Regions from separate parts of the Microbispora sp. H10885 genome, predicted to be linked through region 3. Evidence: riboswitches for the same ligand, from Rfam matches in the RefSeq annotation. Region 3 holds a riboswitch; each other region holds the start of a gene.

What was found. A riboswitch is a leader RNA that binds a small molecule or an ion and turns the genes downstream of it on or off. The one in region 3 is predicted to bind cobalamin.
Region 1: linked by a shared signal. The riboswitch ahead of HHX37_RS27600 (CbtB domain-containing protein) and the one ahead of HHX37_RS21035 (ABC transporter substrate-binding protein) in region 3 are both predicted to bind cobalamin.
Region 2: linked by a shared signal. The riboswitch ahead of cobN (cobaltochelatase subunit CobN) and the one ahead of HHX37_RS21035 (ABC transporter substrate-binding protein) in region 3 are both predicted to bind cobalamin.

The regions. Positions count from the first base shown of each region.
Region 1 is NZ_JABBWY010000011.1:97,699-103,958, reverse strand. It holds gene HHX37_RS27625 (precorrin-2 C(20)-methyltransferase) at 1-32, shown strand, start outside; gene HHX37_RS27620 (cobalt-precorrin-6A reductase) at 20-760, opposite strand; gene cobM (precorrin-4 C(11)-methyltransferase) at 748-1,500, opposite strand; gene cbiE (precorrin-6y C5,15-methyltransferase (decarboxylating) subunit CbiE) at 1,497-2,717, opposite strand; gene cobF (precorrin-6A synthase (deacetylating)) at 2,714-3,472, opposite strand; cobalamin riboswitch at 3,497-3,703, shown strand; gene HHX37_RS27600 (CbtB domain-containing protein) at 3,732-3,944, shown strand; gene HHX37_RS27595 (CbtA family protein) at 3,955-4,710, shown strand; gene HHX37_RS27590 (ABC transporter ATP-binding protein) at 4,755-6,260, opposite strand, start outside.
Region 2 is NZ_JABBWY010000011.1:106,195-112,454, reverse strand. It holds gene HHX37_RS27645 (cobyrinate a,c-diamide synthase) at 1-1,303, shown strand, start outside; gene cobN (cobaltochelatase subunit CobN) at 1,261-4,848, opposite strand; cobalamin riboswitch at 4,902-5,024, opposite strand; gene cobG (precorrin-3B synthase) at 5,103-6,260, shown strand, end outside.
Region 3 is NZ_JABBWY010000007.1:447,628-453,887, forward strand. It holds gene HHX37_RS21025 (PepSY-associated TM helix domain-containing protein) at 124-1,530, shown strand; gene HHX37_RS21030 (acyltransferase family protein) at 1,555-2,982, opposite strand; cobalamin riboswitch at 3,320-3,444, shown strand; gene HHX37_RS21035 (ABC transporter substrate-binding protein) at 3,523-4,485, shown strand; gene HHX37_RS21040 (FecCD family ABC transporter permease) at 4,572-5,600, shown strand; gene HHX37_RS21045 (ABC transporter ATP-binding protein) at 5,597-6,260, shown strand, end outside.

The DNA of each region.
Region 1 (6,260 bases), on a different contig from region 3:
TCGTCTTCACCCCGCGCCGCTATCCCGCGTGATCGCGTACCCAGGTGACGGCGTCGGCGACGTCCGTCACCCGGGTGACGCCGCCGGGCGTCGCGGGCCGGTCCACCATGACGACCGGCAGCCCCGCCTCGCGCGCCGCGACCAGCTTGGCGCGGGTCTGCTCCCCGCCGCTGTCCTTGGTGACCAGCACGTCGAGCCGGTGCTCGCCGATCAGGGCGCGCTCTCCCGCCACCGTGTACGGCCCCCGGGCGAGGATCACGTGGACGTTGGCGGGCACCGGCGGCTCCGGCGGGTCGACCGACCTCGCCAGGAACCACAGCCCGGTCAGCGGCGCGAACACCGGCAGGCTGCGGCGGCCCGTCGTCAGGAACACGCGGCTCCCGAGACCGGGCAGCGCGTCCGCCGCCGCCCGGAGCGACGGCACCCGCAGCCAGACGTCCTCCGGGCCCTCCGACCAGCCGGGACGCCGCAAGCCGAGCAGCGGCGTCCCGGTCGCCGCGCACGCGTGCGCCGCCGACTCGCTCATCCGCTGGGCGAAGGGATGCGTGGCGTCCACCACGACCCGCGGACCGTGCTCGGCGATCCACCGGGCGAGCCCGTCCGGGCCGCCGAAGCCGCCCGACCTGACCTCGCCCACCGGCAGCCGGGGATCGGCGACCCGGCCGGCCAGCGACGACACCACCCGCAGGCCCGGCAGCGGCGCCAGCTCGGCGGCCAGCGCTCGTGCCTCGGCCGTGCCGCCGAGGATCAGGACGAGCACGCGCGGTCCCGCGCGGCCGAGTAGAGGTGGCTGTCGGGGAACTCGTGCGCCGTCAGCGCCCGCCCCACCACGATCACGGCGGTCCGCCTGATCCCCGCCGCGACCACCCGATCGGCGATGTCGCCCAGGGTGCCCCTGATGATCTCCTCGTCGTCCCGGCTGGCCCGGGCGACCACCGCCACCGGGCAGTCCGCGCCGTACGCGGGCAGCAGGTCGGCCACGACGGCGGCGATCCGCTGCACGGCCAGGTGCAGCACCATCGTGGCGCGGCTCGCCGACAGCGTCGCGAGTTCCTCGCCGGGCGGCATCGGGGTGGCCCGCGCCGACGTCCTGGTCAGGATGATCGTCTGGCTCACCCCCGGAACCGTCAGTTCCCGCCCCAGGGCCGCGGCGGCGGCCGCGAAGGCGGGCACCCCCGGGATCACCTCGTACGGCACGCCGTGGGCGTCGAGCCTGCGCATCTGCTCGGCGACCGCGCTGAAGACCGACGGGTCGCCGGAGTGCAGCCGCGCCACGTCGAGCCCCGCCTCGTGCGCCGCCGTCATCTCGGCGACGATCTCGTCGAGGGTGAGGTTCGCGGTGTCCACGAGCCGCGCGTCCGGCGGGCAGTCGGCGAGCAGGTCGCGCGGCACGAGCGACCCGGCGTACAGGCAGACCGGGGCCGCCTGAAGGGCCCGCAGCCCACGCACCGTGATGAGGTCGGCCGCGCCGGGCCCCGCACCGATGAATCGAACCGTCACTGCTCGCGCTCCTTCCGCGCCGTCCAGATGGTCACCGGCATCAGGGGACGCCACCCGGTGAAGCCGCCCACCGGCGAGGCGCGCTGCACCGACAACCGCACGAGGTCCCCGCCGAGCCGGGCGTGCCACTGGGCGAGAACCGCCTCCGACTCCACGGTGACGGCGTTCGCCACCAGCCTGCCGCCCGGGGCGAGGGCGTCCCAGCAGGTCTCGACCACACCGGCCCCCGTCACGCCGCCGCCCACGAAGACGGCCGCCGGGGCGGGCAGCCCGCCGAGCGCGTCCGGGGCGGCTCCGGTGACGACCCGCAGGCGCGGCACGCCCAGCGCGTCCGCGTTGTGCCTGACGCGGTCCGCGCGGACGGGGTCGCGCTCGACGGCGACGGCCCGGCACGACGGATGCGCGCGCAGCCACTCGACGGCCACGCTCCCGGAACCCGCGCCCACGTCCCAGAGCAGCTCGCCCGGCAGGGGCGCCAGCTTGGCCAGGGTGACCGCCCGCACCTCCTGCTTGGTGAGCTGCCCGTCCGACTCGTACGCCTCGTCCGGCAGCCCGGGCACCCACCCCAGCGGCACCGCCGACGGGACGTCTGTGCAGGCCACCGCCACGACGTTCAGCGCGGGCGACGTCTCGCCGGCCGGCCAGCCCGCGGCCGTGCCGTCGCGGCGGGACTCGGTCGCCGCGCCGAGATCGCCGAACACGGTGACGCGGCTCGCGCCGTATCCCCGCTCGGTCAGCAGGGCGGCGACCAGCGCGGGCGTGTCCGCGCCCGCGCTGAGGACGAGGACGCGACGGCCCGGCGCGAGCGCCGCGGTCAGCGCGGCGAGCGGCCGTCCGACCAGGCTGACGGTCTCGACCTCCTCGGCGGCCCAGCCGAGCCGCGCGCAGGCCAGGGTGGCCGACGACACGTGCGGCAGCACCCGCAGCCGGTCCGGCCCGAGCAGCCGGGCGAGCGTCGCGCCGACGCCGAAGAACATGGGGTCGCCGCTGGCGAGCACCGCGACCGCGCGTCCCGCGTGCGCGTCGAGCAGCCCCGGCAGCCCCGCGACCAGCGGCGACGGGTACGGCGCCCGCTCGCAGGCCACCGACGCCGGCAGCAGGGCGAGCTGCCTGGCCGACCCGACCACGACGTCGGCGGCGACCAGTTCGGCGCGCGCCGCGTCGGTGAGACCGGCCCAGCCGTCCGCGCCGATCCCGACGACCGACACGGGCCTCATCGGGGGGGCTTCCTGAGCAGGTAGGTGTCCATGACCCAGCCGTGCGCCTCGCGCGCCTCCGCCCTGAGCCGCCGGATCTCGCCGGCGACCTCGCGCACCGGCCCGGCGACGAGGATCTCGTCCTCGGTCCCGACGTACGCGCCCCAGTAGACGTCGGCGTCGGCGGCCTCCGGCAGGTCCGCGAACGCGCAGCCCGCGTCGAGCATCACCACGATGTCGCCGGCGGCCTCGACGTCTGCGGGCAGGCGGCGGCCGGTCGTGATGTGCAGCGGCCTGGCGACCCTGGTCAGGCTGACGCGGTGCCGCGCGGCCAGCGCCGACACGCTGCTGATCCCCGGGATCACTTCATAGTCGAACGGCTCTCCGCCCCTGGCCAGGACGTCCTCGACGATCGCGATCGTGCTGTCGTACAGGGCGGGGTCGCCCCAGACGAGGAACGCGCCGACGCCGTCCTCCGGCACCTCCTCGGCGATGAGCCGGGCGTAGACATCGGCCCGGCGGGCCCGCCAGTCGGCCACCGCCTCCACGTACGCGCCGCTCGTACGGTCACGCTCCGGGTCGCGCGCCTCGACCGTCCGGTACGGCTCCCGCGCGTGGGCCGCGATCAGCTCGCGCCGCAGCCGCACCAGGCCGTCCTTCACGGCTCCCTTGTCGAGCAGGAAGAACACGTCGGTCTCCGCGATGGCCGCGGCGGCCTGGAAGGTCAGGTGGGCGGGGTCCCCGGCGCCGATGCCGATGATCAGGACTCGCTTCATAGGTCACGAGTATGGACCCCGGCTTGACGTACTTATGCGGACGGTGCACGCTCAAGGCGACAAAAGAAGACAGAGGCGACGGTGCGCAGGAACCTGGTGTGAATCCAGGACGGTCCCGCCACTGTGACCGGGGAGTGTCTCCCGCTCGTCACCACGGCCGCGACGGCTGGAAGGTTCGGGCGACACGATGACCCGGGAGTCAGGACACTGACCCGTTGTCCTCCATCACCGGGGCGAGCGACCCCGTGAGGAGAATCACATGGCTCAGCCGGCCGTCCCCGTCTCCCGGCCCTTGCCGGTCACCATCCCCGTGCGTGAGATCCTGCCCTGGGCGGTCTTCGCCGCCGTGGCCGGGCTCATCCTGCTCTACTTCGTCGGCGCGGAGCAGGGCGCCACCCACCTCATCAGCGGGCACACCGTGCACGAGTTCGTGCACGACGGCCGGCACCTCCTCGGCTTCCCCTGCCACTGAGGCCCGCCCGATGCCCACCATGCGCTCCCTGCTGGTGCGCGGCATGCTCGTCGGCCTCGCCGCCGCGCTGCTCGCGTACGTCGTCGCCTGGTTCGCCGGAGAACCCCAGGTCGCCGCCGCCATCTCCATCGAGGAGGCGAGGGCGGCGGCCGGCGGAGAGGCCGCCGAACCGGAACTCGTCAGCCGGACCGTCCAGGAGACCGCCGGCCTGCTGACCGCCCTGCTCGTCTACGGCGCCGCCCTCGGCGGCTTCTACTCCATCGCGTACGCCTTCGCCCACGGCCGCCTCGGCGCTCTCGGCGCCCGCGCCACGGCGCTCACCGTCGCCGCCGCCGGCTTCGTCGTCGTGTACGTGACCCCCATCCTGAAGTACCCGGCCAATCCCCCGGCCGTCGGCAACCCCGATTCGATCGGCCGCCGGACCACGCTGTACTTCGCGATGATCCTCGTCGCCCTCCTGGCGGCGGCGGTCGCCGCGTACGCGGGCCGTTCCCTGTCGTCCCGCCTGGGCACCTGGAACGCCGCTCTGTCGGGCATCGTCGTCTACGCCGTCCTCGTCGGTGTCGCGTACGCCGTGATGCCCCCGATCGACGAGGTTCCCGACGACTTCTCCGCCGACACGCTGTGGTGGTTCAGAGTGGCGTCGTTCGGCATCCAGTTCGTCCTGTGGGGAGCCATCGGCCTCCTGTTCGGCGGCCTGACCGAACGCTCCCTGCGCCAGGGAACCCCCCGGGAGGCCGGGCTCCGGCCCGCCGCGACGCGCTGAACCGGTCGGGACCACCCGCGGGCCGCCCGCGTGAAGCCGGCGTGTCACAGGTGGAGCGCGTCGGGGGCGTCGTCCTCGACGAGGAAGCCCCCGGACTGGTGGTGCCAGAGCCGGGCGTAGGACCCCTGGGCCTGGAGCAGCTCGCCGTGGGTGCCCTGCTCGACGACGCGTCCCCGGTCGAGCACGACCAGGCGGTCCATGCGGACGACGGTGCTGAGCCGGTGCGCCACCACGAGTGCCGTACGGTCCTGCATCAGGCGCCACAGGGCCTCCTGGATGAGGATCTCGCTCTCGGAGTCCAGGGCACTGGTCGCCTCGTCCAGCAGCAGGACGGGGGCGTCGCGCAGAATGGCGCGCGCGAGCGCGATGCGCTGCCGCTGGCCGCCGGAGAGCTTGACGCCGCGCTCGCCGATCAGGGTGTCGAAGCCGTGCGGCAGAGACTCGACGAACTCCGTGACGTGGGCCGCCCGCGCGGCCCGGAGGATCTCGGCGTCGGTCGCGCCCGGCCGGGCGAACGCGAGGTTCTCCCGTACGGACCGGTGGAACATGGCGGGTTCCTGCGGAACGTAGGCGATGAGGCCCCGCAGGTCGGCCTGCCGCAGCCGGGCGATGTCCTGACCGCCGATCAGGATCCTGCCTCCGTCCACGTCCATGAGACGCAGCAGCAACCGGGTGAGGGTGCTCTTGCCGCCACCGGACCGCCCGACCAGCCCGATCTTGGTGCCGCCGGGGATGTCCAGGTTCAGGCCGTCGAACAGCGGCGCGCCGCCGGCGTACCCGAATCTCACCCGCTCGAAGCGGACGCTCGCGTCGGCCGGGCGCAGGGGCTGCGGGTCGGCCGGGTCCACCACGGTCGGCGGCGTGAGGAGCAGCTCGGTGAACTGGGCGGCCTCGGTGAGCGTGCTCTCCATACGCCGGTACACCTGGTTGAACTCGAACATGATGTTGATCGCGTTCGTGTAGTAGGTGAACGTCACGACGATGGCCTCCACACCGAGGCCGCCGCGGAGCGCCGCGGCGAGGAGCAGGCCCGCGGCACTGGTGAGCACCGACAACGGGGCGACGACCATGTCCACCCTGAGGTTGTTGTAGTCCCAGGACCGGATGGACAGCCGGCGCTGCTCGGCGATCCTGGCCCTGTGCTCGACGGCCTCGCGTGTCTCGGCGGCGAACGCGCGGACCGTCTCCATGTTGGCCAGCACGTCGGCGACGTGACCCGACACCAGCACCTTGGCCGCCTCACGCGCGTCGACCAGGGCCTGCCGGTGGCGGATGAGCGGAGCGACGAGAACACCGGTGACGACGATGAGACCCACGAGGACGAGCACCAGCAGCGGGTCGTACCGCCACAGCACCACCGAGGCGAAGGCCAGGGGCACCACCTTCGCCATGATCGAGAACGTGAGGGTGTCCATGAACTCCTCGAACCTGGAGGAGAATCCGAGCACCCTCTTGGTCAGCGAACCGGCGAAGTTGTCGTGGAAGAACGCGACGTCCTTGGCCAGCAGCTCGTCCATGCCCAGCACGCCGAGCCGCTCGATGCCCCGGCC
Region 2 (6,260 bases), on a different contig from region 3:
GAGCGGCAAGACGACCGTGGCCACGGGCCTGATGGCGGCGCTCGCGGCGCGCGGACTGCGCGTCGCGCCGTTCAAGGTGGGGCCCGACTACATCGACCCGGGCTACCACACGCTCGCCTCCGGGCGGCCCGGGCGCAACCTCGACCCGTGGCTGACCGGCGAGGAGCGGGTGACGCCGCTGTTCCTGCACGGCTCCGCGGGCTGCGACATCGCGGTCGTCGAGGGCGTGATGGGGCTGTTCGACGGGCGCGGCGACGGCGACTTCGCCTCGACCGCGCACGTGGCGCGGCTGCTGGGTGCCCCCGTGGTGCTCGTCGTGGACGCGGGCAGGCAGAGCAGGTCGGTGGCGGCGCTGGTCCACGGCTTCGCGACGTTCGACTCGCGGGTGCGGGTGGCGGGCGTGGTGCTGAACCGCCTCGGGTCGGCGCGGCACGAGGAGCTGTGCCGGGCGGCGCTGGAGGAGACCGGGGTTCCGGTGCTGGGGGCGGTCCACCGTGACGACGACGTGGTGACGCCGTCCCGCCATCTCGGGCTGGTCCCGGCGGCCGAGCGGCTGCCCGCCGCCGTGACGGCGGTGGACCGGCTCGGCGCGCTCGTGGCGGGCTCGTGCGACCTGGACGGTCTCGTACGGCTGGCCGGGACCGCGGCGCCGCTCACCGGCGAGCCGTGGGACCCGTCGGACGGCCGGGAGCCCGGGGCGCGGCGGGTGGTGGCGGTCGCGGGCGGCGCCGCGTTCACGTTCGGGTACGCCGAGCACGCCGAGATGCTCACCGCCGCCGGAGCGCAGGTCGCGGTGTTCGACCCGGTACGCGACGAGTCCCTGCCCGAAGGCGCCTCCGCGCTGGTCGTGGGGGGCGGCTTCCCCGAGATGTACGCGGCCGAGCTGTCGGCCAACGAGCCCCTGCGCGCCGAGGTCGCCGCGTTCCCGGGCGCGGTGGCGGCCGAGTGCGCGGGGCTGCTCTACCTGTGCGAGGAGCTGGACGGCCGCCCCATGTGCGGCCGGGTGCCGGGCGTCGCGCACATGACCGGCCGGCTGACGCTGGGCTACCGCGACGCGGTGGCCGTGCGCGACACGCTGCTGACCCGGCAGGGCGAGCGGTTCAGGGGCCACGAGTTCCACCGGACCACGGTCACCGGCGGCGGGCAGCCGGTCTTCCGGTGGCGTGGCGGCGCCGACGGGGCCGGCGACGCCCGGCTCACCGCTTCGTACCTGCACCTGCACTGGGCGGGCGCCCCGCAACTCGCCCGCCGGCTGCTCGCCTACGCCGAGCCCTCCTCAAGGTCGCCCTCGATCGCGAGATAGGCGTCGCGCAGCCCGGCGAGCACCTCCGGGTCCGGGTGCTCCCACATGCGCCGCTCTGCGGCCTCCAGCAGGCGCTGCGCGATGCCGTGCAGCGCCCACGGGTTCGACTTGGCCATGAAGTCGCGGTTGACCGGGTCGAGCACGTACGTCGAGGCGAGCGTGTCGTACATCCAGTCGGCGACGACGCCGGTCGTGGCGTCGTAGCCGAACAGGTAGTCCACGGTCGCCGCCAGCTCGAACGCGCCCTTGTAACCGTGGCGGCGCATGGCGGCGAGCCAGTTGGGGTTGACGACCCGGGCGCGGAAGATCCGCGCGGTCTCCTCCGACAGGGTCCGGGTGCGGACGGCGTCGGGGCGGGTGCTGTCGCCCACGTACGCGGCGGGCGCGCGGCCCGTCAGCGCGCGTACGGTCGCGATCATGCCGCCGTGGTACTGGAAGTAGTCGTCGGAGTCGGCGATGTCGTGTTCGCGGGTGTCCACGTTCTTGGCGGCGACGGCGATGCGGCGGTAGGCGTTCTCCATGTCCTCGCGGGCGGGCGCGCCGTCGAGGTCGCGGCCGTAGGCGTAGCCGCCCCAGACGGCGTACACCTCGGCGAGGTCGGCGTCGTCACGCCAGTTGCCGCTGTCGATGAGCGGCAGCAGGCCCGCGCCGTACGCGCCGGGACGCGACCCGAACACGCGCAGCGTCGCACGCCTGGCGTCGCCGTGCGCGGCCCGGTCGGCGTCCACGTGGGCGCGCACGTAGTTGTCCTCGGGGCTCTCGCCGAGCCCGGCGACGAGCCGGACGGCGTCGTCGAGCATCGCCACCACGTGCGGGAACGCGTCCCGGAAGAACCCGCTGATGCGCACCGTCACGTCCACGCGCGGGCGGCCCAGCTCGTCCAGGGGCACGGGTTCGAGCGTGGTGACGCGCCGCGACGCCTCGTCCCAGACGGGCCGCACGCCGAGCAGGGCGAGCACCTCGGCGATGTCGTCGCCGGCGGTGCGCATGGCGCTGGTCCCCCACACCGACAGCCCGACCGAGCGCGGCCACTCGCCGGTCTCCGCGCGGTAGCGGGCGAGCAGCGAGTCGGCCATGGCCTGCCCGGTCTCCCAGGCGAGGCGGCTCGGCACGGCACGCGGGTCGACGGAGTAGAAGTTGCGGCCGGTCGGCAGCACGTTGATCAGTCCGCGCAGCGGCGACCCCGACGGCCCGGCGGGGACGTAGCCCCCGGCGAGCGCGTGCAGCACGTGGTCGAGTTCGTCCGTGGTACGCGCGAGCCGCGGCACCACCTCGGTCGCCGCGAACGTCAGCACCCGCCCGACCTCCGGGTCGTCCGTGACGTCGGCGACGGCGGCCGGGTCCCAGCCGAGCCGCTCCATGGCGGTGACGAGGGCGCGGGCCTCGGCCTCGACGCGGTCCACGGACGCGGTCGCGGCGCTGCCGTCCTCGGTCAGGCCGAGCGCCTCGCGCAGGCCGGGCAGGGTCTCGCGGCCCGCCCACATCTGGCGGGCGCGCAGCATGGCCAGCACCAGGTTCACCCGGGCCTCACCGGCCGGGGCCGCGCCGAGGACGTGCAGGCCGTCGCGGATCTGCGCGTCCTTGACCTCGCAGAGCCAGCCGTCCACGTGCAGGATGAACTCGTCGAACTCCGCGTCGTGCGGGCGCTCGGACAGGCCGAGGTCGTGGTCGAGGCGGGCGGCCTGGATGAGGGTCCAGATCTGGGCGCGGATCGCGGGCAGCTTCGCCGGGTCCATGGCCGCGATCGTCGCGTGCTCGTCGAGCAGCTGCTCAAGGCGGGCGATGTCGCCGTACGTCTCGGCCCTCGCCATCGGCGGCACCAGGTGGTCCACGAGCACGGCGTGCGCGCGGCGCTTGGCCTGGGTGCCCTCGCCGGGGTCGTTCACCAGGAACGGATAGACCAGCGGCAGGTCGCCGATCGCCGCGTCGGTGCCGCAGGAGGCCGACATGCCCGCCGACTTGCCGGGCAGCCACTCCAGGTTGCCGTGCTTGCCGACGTGGACCATGGCGTGCGCGCCGAATTCGGCCGACAACCACCGGTAGGCCGCCAGGTAGTGGTGGCTCGGCGGCAGGTCAGGGTCGTGGTAGATCGCGATCGGGTTCTCCCCGAAGCCGCGTGGAGGCTGGACCATCACCACGACGTTGCCCGACCGCAGCGCGGCGAGCACGATGTCGCCCTCGTGGACGAACAGCTCGCCGGGCGGCGCGCCCCAGTGGCGTTCCATGTCGGCGCGCAGGCCGGCGGGGAGGGTCTCGTACCAGGCGCGGTAGGCGGCGGCGGGGATGCGCACCGGGTTGGCGGCGAGCTGTTCCTCGGTGAGCCAGTCCTGGTCCTGGCCGCCCGCGGCGATCAGGGCGTGGATCAGCGCGTCGCCGTCCTGCTCGGCCTGGCCCGGGAAGCCGCCGCCGAGGTCGTAGCCCTCCTCGGCCAGCCGGGCCAGCAGCCTGACCGTGCTGGCCGGGGTGTCCAGGCCGACGGCGTTGCCGACCCGGGAGTTCTTCGTCGGGTACGCCGACAGCATCACGACGAGCCTCTTGTCCGCCGGGGGCACGTGGCGCAGCAGCCCGTGGCGTACGGCGATGCCCGCGACCCGCGCCGCGCGTTCGGGGTCGGCGACGTAGACGGTCAGGCCGTCGTCGTCGATCTCCTTGAACGAGAACGGCACCGTGATGATCCGCCCGTCGAACTCGGGGATCGCGACCTGCGAGGCGGCGTCCAGCGGGGACAGCCCGTCGTCGTTGTCCTCCCACTCGGCGCGGCTCGTCGTCAGGCAGAGGCCCTGCAGGATCGGCACGTCGAGTGCGGCGAGCGCGCCGACGTCCCAGGCCGCGTCGTCGCCGCCGGCCGACGCCGTCGCGGGCCGTGCCCCGCCCGCCGCGAGCACGGTCACCACCAGGGCGTCCGCGCCGCCCAGCACGTCGAGCAGATCCGGCTCCGCGGTGCGCAGCGAGGAGCAGAAGACCGGCAGCGCCCGGCCGCCCGCGTCCTCGATCGCGTCGCAGAGGGCGGCGACGAAGCCCGTGTTGCCCGCCATGTGGTGCGCCCGGTAGTAGAGCACCCCGATCACCGGCCCGTCGCCGGGGCGGCCCTCGCGTTCGAGGACCCCCCAGCTCGGTGTGGGCGCCGGGCCCGCGAAGCCGCGCCCGGTCAGCAGGACCGTGTCCGACAGGAACGCGTGCAGCTCGGCCAGGTTGGCGGGCCCTCCGTACGCGAGGTAGGCGTGGGCCTCGGCGCAGACGCCGCCGCTCACCGTGGACAGCTCCATGAGTTCGGCGTCCGGGGCCTGCTCGCCGCCGAGGACGACCACCGGGCACGGCCCCGCGAGGAGCGCGTCCAGCCCGTCCTCCCAGGCACGCCGGCCGCCGAGCAGCCGGACGACCACGAGGCCGGCGCCCTCGACCAGCGCGGGCAGGTCGTCCACGGTCAGCCGCGCCGGGTTGCCCAGCCGGTACGCGGCCCCACTCGCGCGGGCGCTCAACAGGTCGGTGTCCGACGTGGACAACAGGACGACGACGGGCTGCGCGGCGGACGCGTCTGTGCGCACGGCAAGGTCCTCCCTCGGGGTCCTCGCCCCGGGTCGTGGCGGCGCGACGGCAGGAGTCTCCTGGCTCCCGGATCGACGCTCACCCCGGCCTTCCCGTCTTCCGACAGTGGCCGTGTGGTGGGGTTCGCTCCCCGGTCACAGTGGCGGGACCGCGCCGGATTCACACCGGCTTCCTCCGCTTGCCATCGCTCACCGCAGACCCTACGTGACGGAGGTCGTGTCAGAAAACTGGCGTTAGCATCCTGTTCGTGGTCATGGGTGGCTTTTCTGGGCGCGCCGCCCAGGACGCGTGTCCCGGCGCGCTCCAGGTGCACGCGGCGGCGGACGGGGCGCTGGCCCGCGTCCGCGTGCCCGGCGGCGGGCTGGCCGCCGGCGCCCTGCGCGAACTGGCCGCCTGCGCCCGCGAGCTGGGCGCCGGGGTCGTCGAACTGACGTCACGGGCCAACGTGCAGGTGCGCGGGCTGGCCGACCCACCGGCGTTCGCCGCGCGGATGGCCGCCGCCGGACTGCTGCCGTCCGCGACCCACGAGCGCGTGCGCAACATCGTCGCCTCGCCGCTCAGCGGCCGTTCGGCGACGGCCCTCCTGGACGTGCGGCCCCTGGTGGCGGACCTCGACGCGGCCCTGTGCGGCCGCGCCGCCCTGGCTCAGCTGCCCGGCCGGTTCCTGTTCGCGCTCGACGACGGAACGGGTGACGTCCTCGGGCTCGGGGCGGACGTGACCCTCGCCGCGCACCCCGTCTCCCAGCCCGGCGGCGGCCTGACCCTGCTGCTCGCGGGGGAGCCGGTCGGGTCGGTGACCGCCGACGACGCCGTCTCCGTCGCGCTCGCCGCGGCCGAGGAGTTCCAGGAGGTGCGCGGGGACGCCTGGCGGGTGGCCGAACTCCCCGGCGGACCCGCGACGATCGCCGCCCGCCTCCCCGGCCGGCTCCCCCGTCGGCTCGCTGTCCTGCCCCCCGTGCCGGTGACGCCCGCCACTCCGCGCAGGGGCGGCCCGTCCGCGCAGGTGGACGGCCGGGTGGCGCTCGACGTGATCGTCCCCCTCGGCAGGCTGACCGCCGGCCAGGCCGGCCTGCTCGCCGATCTGGCCGCCGGTGAGGTGCGGCTGACGCCGTGGCGTACGGTCGTGCTGCCCGACCTCGCGCCCGAGGCGGTCGGGCCGGTGACCGAGGCGCTCGCCGGGGCGGGGCTGGTGATCGACCCCGCCTCGCCGTACGCCAGACTGTCGGCCTGCACCGGGCGGCCCGGCTGCGGGAAGGCGCTGGCCGACGTCCAGGCGGACGCGGTGCGCTGGGCGGAGTCCGGCGTGCCCGAACCACCGGTTGTCGGGCCGCCGGGTCTCCAGCCACCGGGTGCCGAACCGCTCGACGCCGGCCTGATCCACTGGGCGGGCTGCGAACGCCGCTGCGGCCGC
Region 3 (6,260 bases):
GCCGTGCGACGCGTCCACCCGGGTTCCCGCTCGTGAAGGGCGGCGCCCGCCGGGCACTTCCCCCCTGCCCTGGTGAGGCGTGCCCGCGGGCGCGCGCTCACGGCCGAACGGAGAGACCCCCCCATGACCTCGACCGCCGACGTCCATCCCGTCGTCGATCCCCCACGCCCTCCTCGCGGCAGAAGCGCGACCTGGGCGGCGCTGCGCCCGCTCGTGGTCCGCCTGCACTTCTACGCCGGGATCCTCATCGCCCCCTTCCTGCTCGTCGCGGCCGCCACGGGCCTGCTGTACGCCGCCTCCTTCCAGATCGAGAACGTCGTCTACCGGCACGAGCTGACCGCGCCCGTCAGCCAGGTCACCGTCCCCCTCGGCGAGCAGGTCGCCGCGGCCCGCCGGGCGCTGCCCGAGGGGAAGGTCGCCGCGGTGCGTCCCGCGGCCGAGCCCGGCCTGACCACCCGGGTGCTGCTGGACGTGCCGGGCCTGCCGGAGAGCACCCGGATGGCGGTCTTCGTCGATCCCGGGACCGGTCAGGTGCGCGGCACCCTGGAGAGCTACGGCGGCTCCGGGGCGCTGCCCGTGCGCGCCTGGATCTCCGACCTGCATCGCCGCCTGCACCTCGGTGAGCCCGGCCGGATCTACAGCGAGCTGGCCGCCGGCTGGCTGTGGGTGGTCGCCCTCGGCGGGCTCGCGCTGTGGCTGACCCGGCGGCGCCGCGACGGCCGCCGCCTGCGCGGCCTGTTCACCCCGGACCGCGCCGCGACCGGGTCGCGCCGCACGCTGTCCTGGCACGGCTCGGTGGGCCTGTGGGCGCTGCTGGGCCTGCTGTTCCTGTCCGTCACCGGCCTGACCTGGTCGAAGTACGCCGGGGACAACATCGCCGGGCTGCGTACGGCGTTCGGCTGGGAGACTCCCACGATCGACACCGATCTGGGCGCGCACGCCGGGCACTCGGGGCACTCGGGGCACGCAGCGAGCGGCGGGCAGGCCGGCGGCACCCCGGATGTGGGAATCGACCAGATCACGCGGGCGGCGGCGAGCTGGCGGCTGTCCGGCCCGCTGGAGGTCGTCCTGCCGGGCGAGCCCGGGGACGCGTACGTGGTCAAGGAGATCCGCAAGACCGTCCCCACGCGCCTGGACCAGCTGGCGTTCGACCCGGCGACCGGGCGGTTCGTGGGCGAGCTGCGGTTCGCGGACTATCCGCTGGCCGCGAAGCTCACCGAGTGGGGCATCGACGCGCACATGGGGCTGCTCTTCGGCCTGGCCAACCAGATCGTCCTGGCCGCGATCGCCGCCGGGCTCATCACGCTGATCGTGCTGGGCTACCGCATGTGGTGGCGCCGCCGCCCGACCCGCGGCTTCGGCCGGCCCCACCCCCGGGGTGGCGTGCGGGGCCTGCACTGGGGGCTGTTGGTGCCGCTGGCCCTGCTCACCGCCGTGGCCGGCTACTACCTGCCCCTGATGGGCATCTCCCTGGCCGTGTTCCTGGTGATCGACGTCCTGCTCGGGCTCCGCGCCAGGCGGGCGGGCTGACGCCCGACGCCGTCGTGCGGCGTCTCATCGGGCCGGTTCACCCGAGCGGTGGACCGGCCCCGCGAGGCGTGCCCTCCGGCTGACCAGGCACAGGCCCCCGACCAGGGCGATCGACGCGATCACCGGCGCCGGCCCCGGGGCGAAGCCGGTGACCGTGAGGGTGAGCAGCGCGCCGCCGACGAGCGGCGCGGCGACCGCCATGTGCCGGCCGGTGGCGGCTCCCGCCGGCTCCTCCCACCGGCCGAACAGGGCGGTGAGCCCGAGCAGGACCGGCGCGAGGGCGGCCAGCCACAGTGGGGCGCCGCTCCACCAGGCCGCCGAGCCGGGGAGAGGAGCACTCGGCCCGAACCCGATGGTCGCGAGCCCGGCGACGGCGACGAGCGCCGTCATGTGCCACAGGTAGACGGTCATCATGCGGGGCGCGAGCGCGGTGAGCGCCGCCTCGGCGCGGGGCCGGCGCGCCAGGGCGTTCAGGGCGGGGCGCAGCAGCATCGCCAGGCCGAGCTGGCCGGCGAAGAGCGCGAGCAGGCACGCGCTCGGCGGGGCCATGTTCGAGATCGCGCCGGGCATCCCGATCATGCTGGCCGGGTACGGCCCGGCCGCCACGAGTGCCGCCACCATCGCGAACCCGGCCACCGCGAGCGCCGCCGCGCGGCGTCCCCGCAGCCACTCCAGGCCGCCGTCGGCGTACCGGAACCCGACCTGGTGGACGGCCAGCCACACGAACGCGACGTTGAGATAGCCGGCGGCCTCCAGCCCCGAGAAGCGGACCACGTCCGTCAGCACCGCGCCGCCCGCCAGCACGGGCAGCGCGACCCCGGCCCGTACGCGGAGCAGGCAGGGGGTGGCCACCACCGCGAGCAGGTAGACGGCGAGGAACCAGAGCAACTGGCCGACGGTCCGCGCGGCCACCTCGACCGGCTGCGGGGGCACGCCGAGCGCCGTCAGGAGGTGGGGGAGCGGCAGCCAGACGGCCGCGAGCGGCGCCACCGGCCAGGCCAGGCGGCGCACCCGCCGCGCCGTCCACTCCCGCGCCGTCCACTCCCGCGCCGTCCACTCCCGCGCCGTCCACTCCCGCGCCGTCCACTCCCAGGCCGTCCGCTTCTCCGCGCTCGGCCGCCGCGTCGACCGCTCCCGGGCCGCCCGGCCCGTCTCGCCCGTGTCCGGCAGGCCGGCGCGGCGCGCCGCGGACCGGAAGCTGATCGCGTTGGCCGCGCCCCCGGCGAAGAAGACCAGCGGCATCACCTGGGAGATCCAGGTGACGAACGGAGCCGCCGCCAGGGCGTTGCCCGTGGTCAGCCGTCCTCCGGCGTACGACAGGACCGGCATCGCCCAGTGCTGGACGACCACGAGGACCATCCCGAAGACGCGCAGGATGTCGATGAAGCGGTCCCGGGGCCCGGGGGCGGCCGGGGCCCGCGCGGGGGCGGGGGGAAGCATGGTCAGGGACACGGGGGAGCCGCCTTCGGTGTGTCGATCGTCGGTTGCCGGACGCCGGTCGTCCGTCACGGGCCCGGCCGGAGCGGGGACCGGCCGCGACCGCGCGCTCCGGCGCCGGCTCGCGGACTGAGGAGGAGCGGGGGAGACAGTCCGTCAGGAGCTTCTGCCGGGAACCGCCCGGCCGTTCCAGGGTCCCGCCCGGCCGCCGTCCGGCGCAGCGACGGAGCCACTACTCCCGATCATGGGCGAGCCCCCACCATCGGGGTGGGGCCTGCCCTACCACCCCGGCGTACGGGCAGGCGGGCGGACCTCGGCGGCCGGGGGAGGATGACGGCGCCGCGAGGCGGGTTGGTACCGTTGCGTCCGACGCGCGCAGCGCAGCGAAGTCCGGTGCGAACCCGGCGCTGTCCCGCAACTGTGGTTCCCCGCCCCCGGGGACGAGCCAGGTCGCCTGCGTTGTGCGCCGACGCCGTCAACCCTCGTGGAAAAGGGTGATCCGTCCAATCCCGCGGGTCTCTCGATTTCCCGGCTTTCCCCCCTTGGAGGACCCTCGTGAGGCCCCTGCGTACGGCCGTCGCGGGTGTGGTGCTGGGCATGCTCGGACTGGCCGGCTGCGGCCAGAGCGACGGCTCCGCCACTTCCGCGTCCCCCGCCGCCTCGAACCCCGCCGCTTCCAGCTCCGCCGCCTCGGGCGGCGCCTTCCCCGTCACGATCCAGGCGGGCAACGGCGCGGTGACCATCGCCAAGCGGCCCGAGCACATCGTGTCGCTGTCCCCGACGGCCACCGAGATCCTGTTCGCGATCGGCGCGGGCGCCCAGGTGGGCGCGGTGGACGACCAGTCGAACTACCCGCCCGAGGCGCCGAAGACGTCGCTGTCGGGCTTCAAGCCCAACGTCGAGGCGATCGCCGCCGCCAAGCCCGATCTCGTCGTGCTCGCCAACGACCTGGAGGGCGTGGTCGCCGGGCTGGGGAAGGTCGGCGTCCCGGTGCTGCTGGAGCCCGCCGCGACCAAGCTGGAGGACACCTACGACCAGATCCGGGACCTCGGCGCGGCCACCGGCAACGTGGACAAGGCCGAGGAGGTGGCCGGCGGCGTCAAGCAGAAGATCGACGCGCTCGTCGCGGCGGCGCCCAAGGGCAAGGGCCTGACCTACTACCACGAACTGGACACCACGCCGTACGCGGCCACGTCGAGCACGTTCATCGGGCAGGTCTACAGCCTGTTCGGGCTGAAGAACATCGCCGACGAGGCCCCCGACGCGGCGGGCGGCTACCCCAAGCTGTCGGCGGAGTTCGTGGCCAAGGCCGACCCCGACCTGATCTTCCTCGGCGACACCAAGTGCTGTGGTCAGAACGCCGCCGCGCTGGCCAAGCGGCCGGGCTGGTCCGGCCTGGCCGCCCTGAAGCGGGACCGCGTGGTGGAGCTCGACGACGACGTCGCCTCCCGCTGGGGACCGCGCGTCGCCGACCTCGCCCAGGTCGTCAGCGACGCCGTCCAGAAGGCGGCGGGCTGAGCCGGTGGTGACGCGCAGGCCCCCGGTGACGCGCACGCCCCCGGGATCGCGGTGAGAGCGGTGCCGCGGCGGGTCCGGGTGACGGGGTGACGGCGGCGGGCCGGTCACGCCGGGCGCTGCTCGTCGTGTCCGTCGTGCTGCTGGTCAGCCTGATCGCCGGTCTGGCGGCGGGCGCGGCGGTCATCTCGCCCCGCGCCATCGCGCTGGCCCTGCTCGACCGGCTGCCGCTGGTGTCCCTGCACAGCGGCCTGCAGCCGAACGAGGAGGGCATCGTCTTCCAGCTCCGGGTGCCCAGGGTGCTGCTGGCCGCCGTCGTGGGCGGCCTGCTCGCCCTCGCGGGGGCGGGCTACCAGGGTGTCTTCCGCAACCCGCTGGCCGACCCGTACCTGCTCGGCGCGGCGGCCGGGGCCGGGCTCACGGTGACGCTCGTCGTGGTCTTCCTGGGCGGCGACGCGGGGGTGGCGGCCGTGCCGGTCGCCGCCTTCGCGGGGGCCGTCGGCGGGGTCGTCCTCGCGTACGCGCTGGGACACACGGCGGGCCGGGGAGGCGGCACCGCGACGCTCGTGCTCGCCGGGGTCTCGGTCACCTCGTTCCTCACCGCCATCCAGACCTTCGTGCAGCAGCTCAAGGTCGACGAGCTGCAGCGCATCTACTCCTGGATCCTCGGCGACGTCGGCGGCGGGTGGGAGCAGCTCCGCATGATCGCGCCGTACGCGGTGGTGTCGACGGTGGTCGTCCTGCTGCACGGGCGGCTGCTCGACGTGCTGTCGGTGGGCGACGAGGAGGCGGTCAGCCTCGGCCTGCACGCGACGCGCGTGCGGTTCACCGTGCTGCTGGCCGCGTCGCTCGCCACCGCGGCCGCGGTGGCCGTCAGCGGATTGATCGCCTTCGTCGGGATCGTGGTGCCGCACGTCGTCCGGCGGCTCGCCGGGTGGTCCTACCGCGTCGTGCTGCCGCTGTCGTTCCTCGGCGGGGCGGCGTTCCTCGTGCTGGCCGACACCATCGCGCGTACGGTGCTCGCCCCGGCGGAACTGCCCATCGGGGTGGTCACCGCGTTCGTCGGGGCGCCCTTCTTCGTCGCCGTCCTGCGGATGACCCGGCGGGTGGAGACGTGAGCGGCGACGCCGCCGGCCCCGGCGTCCCGGCGGTGGAGGCGCGCGGGCTGGGCGTCACGCTGGGCGGGCGGCCGGTGCTCGCGGACGTCACCCTGTCGGCCGCGCCGGGGGAGTGGCTGGCGGTCATCGGCCCCAACGGCGCGGGCAAGTCGACGCTCCTGCGGGCCGTCGCCGGGCTGGTGGCGCGTCAGGGTGAGGTGCTCGTGAACGGCGCGGCCGTGGACGGCCTGCGCCCGCGCCGGCGGGCCCGGCTGGTGGCCTACGCCCCGCAGAGCCCGGCGCTGCCGCCCGACATGACCGTGTACGACTACGCGTCGCTCGGCCGCACCCCGTACATCTCCTATCTGGGCAGCGAGAGCGCCCGGGACCGCGAGGTGACGCGGTCGGTGCTGGAGCGGCTCGACCTGGACGGCTTCGCGACCCGGCCGCTCGGGCACCTGTCGGGCGGCGAGCGGCAGCGGGTCGTGCTCGCCCGCGCGCTGGTGCAGCAGGCGCCGGTGCTGCTGCTGGACGAGCCGACCACCGCCCTCGACCTGGGGCACCAGCAGCAGGTGCTCGAACTCGTCGACCGGCTGCGCCTGGCCGACCGGCTGACCGTCGTGACGACGTTGCACGACCTCAGCCTCGCCGGGCAGTACGCCGACAGTCTGGTGCTGCTCG